One region of the Embleya sp. NPDC055664 genome, then DNA from elsewhere that is predicted to be linked to it. Evidence: riboswitches for the same ligand, from Rfam matches in the RefSeq annotation. Region 1 holds a riboswitch; the other holds the start of a gene.

The links. Region 1 has a riboswitch for glycine ahead of gcvT (glycine cleavage system aminomethyltransferase GcvT). Riboswitches for the same ligand answer to the same signal wherever they lie in the genome.
Region 2: it holds a riboswitch for glycine, as region 1 does, so the genes downstream of both, gcvP (aminomethyl-transferring glycine dehydrogenase) here and gcvT (glycine cleavage system aminomethyltransferase GcvT) in region 1, are expected to answer to the same signal.

The regions. Positions count from the first base shown of each region.
Region 1 is NZ_JBSHGZ010000035.1:108,404-113,900, reverse strand. Features, by position in the region: gene ACWGR4_RS38130 (enoyl-CoA hydratase/isomerase family protein) at 1-329, shown strand, start outside; gene ACWGR4_RS38125 (serine hydroxymethyltransferase) at 433-1,737, opposite strand; gene gcvH (glycine cleavage system protein GcvH) at 1,734-2,108, opposite strand; gene gcvT (glycine cleavage system aminomethyltransferase GcvT) at 2,193-3,293, opposite strand; glycine riboswitch at 3,549-3,665, opposite strand; glycine riboswitch at 3,666-3,759, opposite strand; gene ACWGR4_RS38110 (AAA family ATPase) at 3,902-4,633, shown strand; gene ACWGR4_RS38105 (enhanced serine sensitivity protein SseB) at 4,664-5,380, shown strand; gene ACWGR4_RS38100 (enhanced serine sensitivity protein SseB C-terminal domain-containing protein) at 5,439-5,497, shown strand, end outside.
Region 2 is NZ_JBSHGZ010000033.1:100,250-105,746, reverse strand. Features, by position in the region: gene ACWGR4_RS37075 (TetR/AcrR family transcriptional regulator) at 1-549, shown strand, start outside; gene gcvP (aminomethyl-transferring glycine dehydrogenase) at 587-3,508, opposite strand; glycine riboswitch at 3,708-3,804, opposite strand; gene ACWGR4_RS37065 (DNA polymerase IV) at 3,876-5,285, opposite strand; gene ACWGR4_RS37060 (SanA/YdcF family protein) at 5,383-5,497, opposite strand, start outside.

The sequences.
Region 1 (5,497 bases):
TGATCGGCCCGTCCAAGGCCAAGGACCTGATCTACACGGGCCGCTTCGTCGCCGCCGACGAGGCCCTGTCCATCGGCCTGGTCGACAGGGTCGTGCCGGCCGCGGACGTCTACGCCGAGGCCGTCGAGTGGGCCCGGCAATTCGCCAATGGCCCGGCCTACGCCCTGCGCGCCGCGAAGGAGTCCATCGACCGCGGCCTGGAAACCGACCTGAACACGGGCCTGGAGATCGAACGCCTCCAATTCACCGCCCTGTTCGCCACCGAGGACCGCGCCACCGGCATGCGCGCCTTCGTGGCCAAGGAAAAGCCCGAGTTCTCCGGCCGCTGACCGCGGCGGCCCCGGCGGGACCACGACGAAACGGGGCGCCGACTCGGCGGATGTCGAGTCGGCGCCCCGGTTTTCGTCGTGTCGACGAACCCGATCCGCAGGATCAGAGGTTCGGGTAAAGCGGGTGCTTTTCGGCCAGGGTGGTGACCCGGGCGGTGAGCGCGGCCTTGCGGGTGTCGTCGAAGTCGGGCAGCAGGGCCTCGGCGATGATGTCGGCGACCTCCTCGAAGTCCGCCTTGCCGAAGCCGCGGGTGGCCAGGGCCGGGGTGCCGATCCGCAGGCCGGAGGTGACCATCGGCGGGCGCGGGTCGAACGGGACCGCGTTGCGGTTGACCGTGATGCCGATCGAGTGCAGGCGGTCCTCGCCCTGCTGCCCGTCCAGCTCCGAGTCGCGCAGGTCGACCAGGACCAGGTGCACGTCGGTGCCGCCGGTGAGCACGGTGATGCCCACGTCGGTGACGTCCTTGCGGGTCAGCCGCTCGGCGAGGATGGCCGAGCCCTCCAGGGTGCGCTTTTGGCGGTCCTTGAAGTCGTCGGAGGCGGCGACCTTGAACGCCACCGCCTTGCCCGCGATCACGTGCTCCAAGGGGCCGCCCTGCTGGCCCGGGAAGACCGCCGAGTTGATCTTCTTGGCGTATTCCGCCTTGGACAGGATCACGCCGCCGCGCGGGCCGCCCAGGGTTTTGTGCGTCGTGGTGGTGACCACGTCGGCGTACGGCACGGGGCTGGGGTGCAGGCCCGCGGCGACCAGACCGGCGAAGTGCGCCATGTCGACCATCAGGAACGCGCCGACCTCGTCGGCGATCCGGCGGAACTCGGGGAAGTCGAGCTGCCGGGGGTAGGCCGACCAGCCGGCGATGATCAGCTTCGGCCGGTGCTCCTTGGCGAGCCGCTCGACCTCCTCCATGTCGACGCGGTGGGTCTTCTCGTCGACGTGGTAGGCGACCACGTTGTAGAGCTTGCCGGAGAAGTTGATCCGCATGCCGTGGGTGAGGTGGCCGCCGTGGGCCAGGTCCAGGCCGAGGATCGTGTCGCCGGGGGAGAGCAGCGCGAACATCGCGGCGGCGTTGGCCGACGCGCCCGAGTGCGGCTGCACGTTGGCGGCCTCGGCGCCGAACAGCTCCTTGACCCGGTCGATGGCGAGCTGCTCGACCACGTCGACGTGCTCGCAGCCGCCGTAGTAGCGCCGGCCGGGGTAGCCCTCGGCGTACTTGTTGGTGAGAACGGAGCCCTGCGCCTCCAGCACCGCCACGGGGGCGAAGTTCTCGGAGGCGATCATCTCCAGGGTGTTCTGCTGGCGGTGCAGCTCGTCGGCGACGGCGGCGGCGACCTGCGGGTCCACCTCGCCCAGGGGACGGTCCAGGATCGTCACGGTTGTCAGCTCCTCGATCGGGTCGATCTCGATCATTCGCCGCAGAACGCGGCGTATTCGTCGGCCGACAGCAGGCCCTCGGCCTCGCCGTCGATGCGCACCTTGAACAGCCAGCCCGCCCCGAAGGGGTCGGAGTTCACCAGGGCCGGGTCCTCGACGACGGCGTCGTTTATCTCGACGACCTCGCCGGAGACCGGCGCGTACATGTCGCTGACCGACTTCGTGGACTCCAGCTCGCCGCACGGCTCACCGGCGACGACCACCCGGCCGACCTCGGGAAGCTCGACGAACACCACGTCGCCGAGCGCCTCGGCCGCGTGCTGGGTGATGCCCACGACGGCGGGGGAGGCCGCCTCGTCGAGCCACTCGTGTTCCTTGCTGTAGCGCAGGTGCTGGGGTGCGTGCACGGGTCCATTCTCCATTCGAATGAGGTAAGTCCGTCCCTCAGGATGATTTGGGACGTTTTCCGGTGATATAGGAAGGGGTTCGGCTCAGCCGCGCTTGTAGAACGGCAGCGCCACCACCTCGACCGGCTCGGCCTTGCCGCGGATGTCCACCGCCAGCCGGGTGCCCGGTTCGGCCCGCTCCGTCGCCACGTAGGCCATCGCGATCGGCATGCCGAGCGTCGGCGACGGCGCGCCGGAGGTGACCTCGCCGACCCGCTCGCCGCTGTCCGCGTCCACCACCGGGTAGCCCGCGCGCGGAACCCGCTTGCCCGGCGAGGTCAGCCCGACCAGCGTGCGGCGCACATCCGCCTCCGCCGCGGCCAGCGCCTCGCGGCCGACGAAGTCCTCGGGCTTGTCCAGCCGGACCACCCGGCCCAGGTTGGCCTCGTACGGCGTGGTGTCCCGGGTCAGCTCGTGGCCGTACAGCGGCATGCCCGCCTCCAGGCGCAGCGTGTCCCGGCAGGACAGGCCGGCCGGCACCAGGCCGTGCGGCTTGCCCGCGGCCAGCAGCGCGTCCCACAGCGCGACCGCGTCGCCGGGCGCGGCGAACAGCTCGAAGCCGTCCTCACCGGTGTAGCCGGTGCGGGCGAGCAGCACGGGTACGCCCGCGACCTCGGTGCGCAGGATCGCGTAGTACTTGAGCGCGGGCAGGTCGGCGTCGGTCAGCGAACCGACGATCGTGGTCGACGCGGGCCCCTGCACGGCGAGCAGCGTGTACTCCTCGGACGCGTCGCGCACCGTGGCGTCGAAGTCGCTCGCGCGGTGCTTCAGGCTGCCCGCCACCACGTCGGCGTTGGAGGCGTTGGCCACCACCACGAAGTGCTCTTCGCCGAGCCGGTACACGATCAGGTCGTCGACGATGCCGCCCTCCTCGGTGCAGATCATCGTGTACCGGGCGCGGTCGATCCCGATCTTCGAGACGAAACCGACCAGGGCGTGGTCGAGCGCGCGGGCGGCCTCCGGGCCGGTGACCTCGATCTCGCCCATGTGGGTGAGATCGAACAGGCCGGCCGTGGTGCGCACCGCGGTGTGCTCGTCCCGCTCGCTCCCGTACCGCAGCGGCATCCGCCACCCGGCGAAGTCGGTCATCGTGGCCCCGAGCGCGTCGTGCACGGCGTCGAGCGGGGTCCGGCGGTCGGTGGTCATGCGAAGACTCCTTCGAGGGGACGCCGGCGGAAGCCCCCGGCGGGCGCGAACCGGTCCGGGGCATGCCGGACGGCGCGGACCCGGGCGCGGGCCCGAGGTGCGACGAGAGGTGACGGGTGCTGCGGCCCGTACCGGAACGGGGACGGGCCCCGGATCAAGAACCGGAACGAGTACGAGAACGAATTCGAGGACAAAGGGGGCTCCCTGCCATGGCGTTCAGCCCTTTTCGGCCAAAGTCGGTCGAAAAGTGGGGTGCCCTCCCCTTCTGTCATCGGAACCTGAGAGCTTCATCCCGTCCGCCGCTGCCGCGTCGGACCGGGATTTGCACCGTGGGTGAGCCGCACCGACGGTGCGTCTGCTTTCCAGAAGTGCCTGACCCATGCGGTATCGGTGCCTGAGAGATTCCGGGGAGGAGTTGCTCCTTCGGCGCCCCGCTCGATGGCGAGGACTCTTCCGCGTGGGGTCGACGGCCGTTATGAGGTTGTGCCCGGCATGCTAGCGCGTGTCGTCAATCCCCCGCCGGGGCCGGGGAGCGCCGGCGCCCGCTCGCGCCCTCGGTGCGACACCATGCGCAGGGCACGTGGGTTCGGGACATCAGGGGAGGATTCGTGGAGACGGATTCGGCGGGGGCGCATACCGGCGCCGCGGCGGGCGGCATGTTGATCCCCCGGTCCGTGCACGACCTGCGGGAGGAGCGGAACCGGGCGGGGGAGCGGGACGGGGTCCGGCGGGTGGACATGCTCTCCTATCCGGCCTCGTGCGTGCTCGTGGTGACCGGCCTGCCGGGCGCGGGCAAGAGCACGCTCCTGGCCCGGGTGGTCGCCGCCGGGCCCGCGGTCGCGGTCCTGGACGCCGACCTGGTCCGGGCCCGCTGGGCGGTGCGGGTGGGGCGGCTGCCGTACCGGGTCTACCGGCCGCTGGTGCGGCTGTCGCACTACGGCGAGGTGGCCCGGGCGCTGCGTGGCCCCGGCGCGGTGGTGGTGCACGACAGCGGCCGCAATCCGATCCTGCGCCGGGTACTGGTGCGCGCGGCCCGGCGGCGGGGCATCCCGGCCCACGCGCTGCTCCTGGACGTCACGGCCCATCAGGCGCTTTCCGGCCAACGTGCGCGCGGGCGCGGGGTGTCCACCGCGGTGTTCGCCCGACACCACCGGGAATGGCGCGCGCTGCTCGCCCGGCTCGCCCCGTGGCTGGACGCCGGACCCGCCCTCGCCTCCGCTCCGGGCGGCTTCACCTCGTGCGTACTGCTCGACCGCGCGGCCGCGCGGCAACTGCGCCGGATCGTTTTCGCAGACCCCCTACCCGGACAGTCCCGACGGCGGGATGCGGACAAGTCGTAAACTGCGCCGGACACCAAGAGGAGCACCACCATGCCGTTCCCGGCCAATCCCGTGGAGAGCGCGCTCGTCGCGGCGATGCGCGACCCGTCCCGGGCCGAGGCCCTGTTCGAGGCGCTCGCCGAGGCGGACGTGTGGGTGCCGCTGCCCGAGGGGGGCAGCGCTGCCGACACCGAACTGACCCTGCCCACCGCCGAGATCGACGGTCTGCCGTATGTGCCGGTGTTCTCCTCGGAGGAGCAGTTCCGCCGGCTCGCGGGGCCGATGGCGGGCACTGTGGCGCCGATGCGCGAGTTCGCCCGAGGGCTGCCGCCGCACATCGGCATCGTGGTCAACCCGGGCGGCGAGGCGGGCATCCCGATCCCGCCGCCGGGTGTGCTGGAGCTGGCCCGGCTGCCCGGCGCGGCCCACCGCGGCGCACGGGTGCGGCTGTACGAGCCCGACCAGGAGCCGATGGACTTCCTGATCGCCGCCGCCGCCGAGTTCATCCACGTCCCCGTGGTGCTCAGCGCCCGGCGCGGCCTGGGCGAGGTCGAGTCCGATCCGCCGGTCCTGTTCGTCGGCGTCGAACTGGACCGGTGGCAGGAGGAGGACCGGCTGGCCGCGATCGGCGCCCTGGAGCGCGCGCTCGGCCGCGCCGCGTGCCCGTGGCCGGTCAACGTGGTGCTTCTGGACGTGGCGCAGGATCCTGTGGGGGACTGGATGCTGGAGCGGACCCAGCCGTTCTATCTGCGGGCCGACCAGCGCTGAGCCCGTCCGGCCGCGGCCGGCATCGGTGTCGAAAAACATGGGGTTCGGGGAGGACGTCGTGAACCAGGTCGAGCAGGCGTTGAGCCAGGTGGCCCCCGGGCGCTACGACGCCTACGA
Region 2 (5,497 bases), on a different contig from region 1:
CCGCGCACCGACGAGTCGATCCTGGCCGCAGCCCGCGAACTGGTCGCCGAGCAGGGGTACAACCGGGTCAGTATCGACGCGGTCGCCCGCCGCGCGGGGGTGACCAGGCCGACCGTGTACCGCCGCTGGCCGTCGAAGGCGCACCTGGTGCACGAGGCGGTGTACCCGGCCCGCGAGATGAGCTTTCGGCCGCTGCCGCACGAGGACTTCGCCACCGGCGTGTCGCGCTTCGCCGAGGCCGCGCTCGACTCCTTCCGCCGCCCGGAGACCGCGGCGGCGGTGCCCGGGCTGCTCGCCGAGTACCGCGACCAGCCCGAGCTGAAGGATCTGCTCGTGGCCCGGATGGATCCGGTCCGGGCAATCTTCCGGGCCTTCGTCGCGGACGCGATCGCGCGTGGTCAGGCCCGCCCGGACCTGGACGCGGATCTGCTGTTCGAATCGCTCAGCGGCGCGTTGATGTTCGGCGTCCTGGGCAGCGACCTGGCCGCCAAGCCCGGCTTCGCCGCCTCGGTGGCCCGGCTGCTGACATACGGCGCGGCCCGCCCCTGAGCGGTGGCTCGGGGACGGGCCGCGCGGGCGCTGCGGATCAGTTGGCGCCGTACGCCTCGATCGGCGGGCACGAGCAGACCAGGTTGCGGTCGCCCTGGGCGCCGTCGATCCGACGCACCGGCGGCCAGTACTTCTCGGCCGGCACCACGCCGGCGGGGAACACCGCCTCCTCGCGCGTGTAGGCGTGCGCCCATTCGCCGGCCAGCAGCGCGGCGGTGTGCGGGGCGTTCGCCAGCGGGTTGTCGTCGGCCGGCAGGTCACCCGAGGCGACCCGGTCGATTTCGCCCTTGATCGCGATCATCGCGTCGCAGAACCGGTCGATCTCGTGCAGGTTCTCGCTCTCGGTCGGCTCGATCATCAGCGTGCCCGGCACCGGGAAGGACATCGTCGGCGCGTGGAACCCGTAGTCGATCAGCCGCTTGGCCACGTCGTCCACGCTGACGCCGGTGGCCTTGGTGATCCCGCGCAGGTCGATGATGCACTCGTGGGCGACCAGGTCGTTCGGGCCGGTGTAGAGCACCGGGAAGTGCGGCGCGAGCCGCCTGGCGATGTAGTTGGCGCCGAGCACGGCCACCTGGGTGGCCTCCTTGAGCCCCTCCGGGCCCATCAGGCGCAGGTAGGTCCACGGGATCGGCAGGATCGCCGCGGAGCCCCAGGGGGCCGCCGAGATCGGTCCCACGCCCGTCTCCGGGCCCGCGGTGGGCTGGAGCGGGTGGTTGGGCAGGTACGGCGCCAGGTGCGCGCGCACCGCGACCGGGCCGACGCCGGGACCGCCGCCGCCGTGCGGGATGCAGAAGGTCTTGTGCAGGTTCAGGTGCGACACGTCGGCGCCGATCGCGCCGCCGGGCTGGGCCAGGCCGACCAGCGCGTTCAGGTTCGCCCCGTCCACGTACACCTGGCCGCCGGCCTCGTGGATCGCCGCGCACACCTGCTCGATGCCCTCCTCGAACACGCCGTGCGTGGACGGGTAGGTCACCATCAGCACCGCGAGGGTGTCCCGGTACTGCTCGATCTTCGCGTGCAGGTCGGCCAGGTCCACGTCGCCGTTCTCACCGGTCTTGACCACCACCACGCGCATCCCCGCCATCACCGCGCTGGCCGCGTTGGTGCCGTGCGCGGAGGAGGGGATCAGGCACACGTCGCGCGCGGTGTCGCCGTTGGCGTGGTGGTAAGCGCGGACCGCCAGCAGCCCGGCGAGTTCGCCCTGGGAGCCCGCGTTGGGCTGGAGCGAGACCTTGGCGTAGCCGGTGATCCGGGCCAGCGAGTCGGCCAGCCCGTCGATCAACTCCAGGTAGCCCGCCGCCTGGTCGACCGGCGCGAAGGGGTGCATGTTCGCGAACTCGGGCCAGGTGATCGGCTCCATCTCGACCGTGGCGTTGAGCTTCATCGTGCACGAGCCGAGCGGGATCATGCCCCGGTCCAGCGCGTAGTCCTTGTCCGCGAGCCGGCGCAGGTAGCGCAGCATGTCGGTCTCGGAGCGGTGCGTGTGGAAGACCGGGTGGGTCAGGAACTCGGTGTCGCGCAGCAGCCCCGAGGGCAGCGCGTCGGCGGTCTCGGCGTCGAGCGCGGCCACGTCGCCGCTCACCCCGAACGCACCCCATACCGCCTCGACGTGCGCCCGCAGCGTGGTCTCGTCACACGTGATCGCCACGTGGTCCGCATCCACCGGCCGCAGGTTGACGCCGGCCGCGCGGGCCGCGGCGAGCACCTGCTCGGCCCGACCGGGCACCCGGGCGGTGACCGTGTCGAAGAAGTCGCCGTGCACCACCTCTACGCCGCCGGCCCGCAGCCCGCCCGCCAGCACCGCCGCGTAGCGGTGCGTGCGGCGCGCGATCGAGGCGAGCCCGTCCGGCCCGTGGTAGACCGCGTACATCCCGGCCATCACCGCGAGCAGCACCTGTGCGGTGCAGATGTTGCTGGTCGCCTTCTCCCGGCGGATGTGCTGCTCGCGTGTCTGCAGCGCGAGCCGGTACGCGGGCGCGCCGTCGGCGTCCACCGACACCCCCACCAGGCGGCCCGGCATGCTGCGGGTCAGCTTCTCGCGGACCGCCAGGTAGCCCGCGTGCGGGCCGCCGAAGGCCATCGGCACCCCGAACCGCTGGGTGGTGCCGACCGCGATGTCGGCGCCCATCGCGCCGGGCGCGCGCAGCACGGTGAGCGCGAGCAGGTCGGCGGCGACCGCCACCAGGGCACCCTGCGCGTGCGCGGCCTCGATCACCGGGGTCAGGTCGCGGACCAGACCGTCGGTGCCCGGGTACTGGAGCAGCACCCCGAAGCAGCCGCCCTCGGGCAACCCGTCGGCGGTGTCGGCGACCACGACCTCGATGCCCAGCGCCTGCGCGCGCGTGCGCACCACGGCGATGGTCTGCGGCAGCGTGGCCGCGTCCACGACGAACACGTCGCTCTTGGCCCGGCCCGCCCGGCGGGCCAGCGTCATCGCCTCGGCGGCGGCGGTGGACTCGTCGAGCAGCGAGGCGCCGGCCACGTCCAGGCCGGTCAGGTCGGTGACCACGGTCTGGAAGTTGAGCAGCGCCTCCAACCGGCCCTGGGAGATCTCCGGCTGGTAGGGCGTGTAGGCGGTGTACCAGGCCGGGTTCTCCAGCACGTTGCGGGTGATCACCGGCGGGGTGAAGGTGCCGTGGTAGCCGAGCCCGATCATCGAGGTCAGCACGGTGTTGCGGGAGGCCAGCTCGCGCAGTTCGGCCAGCACCTCGGCCTCGGTGCGCGCGGCCGGCAACTCGAAGCCCGCGAGCGCGCGGATCGCGGCGGGCACCGCCGCGTCGGTCAGCTCGTCCAGGGACCCGTAGCCGATCGCGGCGAGCATCTTCGCCTGTTCGTCGGTGTCCGGACCGATGTGCCGGCCGGTGAACGGCGACGCGGCCTCCAGGCCGGTCAACGAGCCGGGGCCGGAGGGGAGTACGGCGTGAGCACGCGTCGGGGCAGGGGTGCGCGGTGTCATCGCGAAAGGCCTCCTGGATCGCTCCTGGACGGACACGCGGGTCGCGCGCCCACCGGCCTCCCCCTCTGTCATCGGTACCTGAGAGCTTCACCCCGCCCGGAACACCGGCGGGGCCGGTCCCACGAACGCGATTTGCACCGTCGGCGAGGATCCGACCCGACTCGGCGAGCCACGTGCGGATCCTGCTTTCCAGAGTGCCCACGACCACGCGGTACGGGTGCCTGAGAGATTCCGGGGAGGAGTTGCTCCTTCGGCGCCTCGTGCGGACGACACGAGGACTCTCCCGCGCGAACGTAATGGGCGGCTTCAACGGTATCAGCGTGGCATCGGATGCGGACGGGACGCCAGGCCGGAGGGGTGCGGGTTGTCAGGTCGACGGGAGTGACGGGGGCGGTGGGCCGGGGTCGGCGGGCTCGGCGGGCCGGTCGCCCGCGGCGCCCGTGCCCGGCAGGGGCAGCGGCTCCCCCGGTCGCAGCGCCGGGTCGGCGAGGGCGAACGTACGCACCCGGCCCGGTTTTCCGCCCGGGACCTCGAAGCGCACCGTGACGCGGCCGATGCCGCTGCCCTGGACCCAGCCGGGGCCGAAGTCCTCGTGGACCACGTCCTGGCCGGGGGACCAGGAGACCCGCTCGGGGCCGGCCTCGGCGGGCTCCTCCCCCGTCCGCCCCGCGTCGTCGTCCTCCGGTCCCTCCGCCGGCGTGTCGGCGACGCCGAACAGGTCCTGCTGGGCGAAGTCGGCCAGGCCGCTGACACCCACCCCGAGCAGCCGCACCCCGCCCGTGACGTCCACCTGGGCGGCCAGGCGACGGATCGTCTCGCGCACCACGCCCGGGTCGTCGGTGGGGCCGCGCAACGTCTCCGAGCGGGTGAGCGTGCTGAAGTCGTAGCGGCGCAGCTTCAACACGATGGTGCGGCCGGAGCGGCCGGCCGCGCGCAACCGCTCCACGCAGCGGATCGAGAGCCGGTCCAACTCCCTGGTGATCCGCTCACGGTCGACCAGGTCGGTGGCGAAGGTGTCCTCGACCGACACCGACTTGGCGTCCCGGTCGGCCACCACCGGGCGCGCGTCCAGGCCCGCGGCCAGGACGTGCAGGCCGTGTCCGTGCGCCTGGCCCAGCAGGCGCACCAGTTCGCTCTCGTCCACCGCGGCCAGGTCGGCAACGGTGTCCAGGCCGGCCCGGCGCAGCACGTCGCCGGTGGCCGGGCCGACCCCGGGCAGCGCGCGCACCGGGAGCGGGTCGAGCATCGCCCGTTCGGTGCCGGGCACCACCACGCACAACCCGTCGGGCTTGTCCGCCTCGGAGGCGATCTTGGCCAGCAGTTTGGAGGTCGCCGCGCCGACCGAGCAGGTCAGGCCGGTGGCGGCGTGGATGTCGGCGCGCAGGCACACGGCGATCTCGGTGACCCGGGCGGTGTCCAGGGCGTCGCCGTGCGGGCCCGCGTCCAGGTCGATGAACGCCTCGTCCAGGCTGAGCGGTTCGACCAGCGGGGACAGCCGGTGCAGCAGCTCCATCACGGTGTCGCTGACCTGCCGGTACAGGCCGAAGCGGGGGCTGAGGAAGGCCGCGTTGGGGCAGCGCCGACGGGCCTCGCCGATGGACATCGCGGAGCGTACGCCGAAGACCCGGGCCTCGTAGGAGGCCGTGGCCACCACGCCCCGGGCGCCGATGCCGCCCACGATGACCGCCTTGCCGGCCAGGCTGGGCTTGGCGACCTGCTCGACCGACGCGTAGAACGCGTCCATGTCGAGGTGGAGGATGCCCGGCGCCTGTCTCACACCGCGCAATCATGACGCACCGGTCCGACATCTTCGGTGAACGGTCGTTCGGACGCGCCGAAGCGAGACACCGGGCGGCGGCCGGTCGTCCCGGCGGTCAGTCCTCCAGCGCGCGCCGGATCGCGTCGCTGGGGCCGGCGGTCACCCGGGGGTCCGGCTTGAACACGATCGTTCCGGTCGCCTTGATCGCGGCGAGCACCTCACGACCGGTT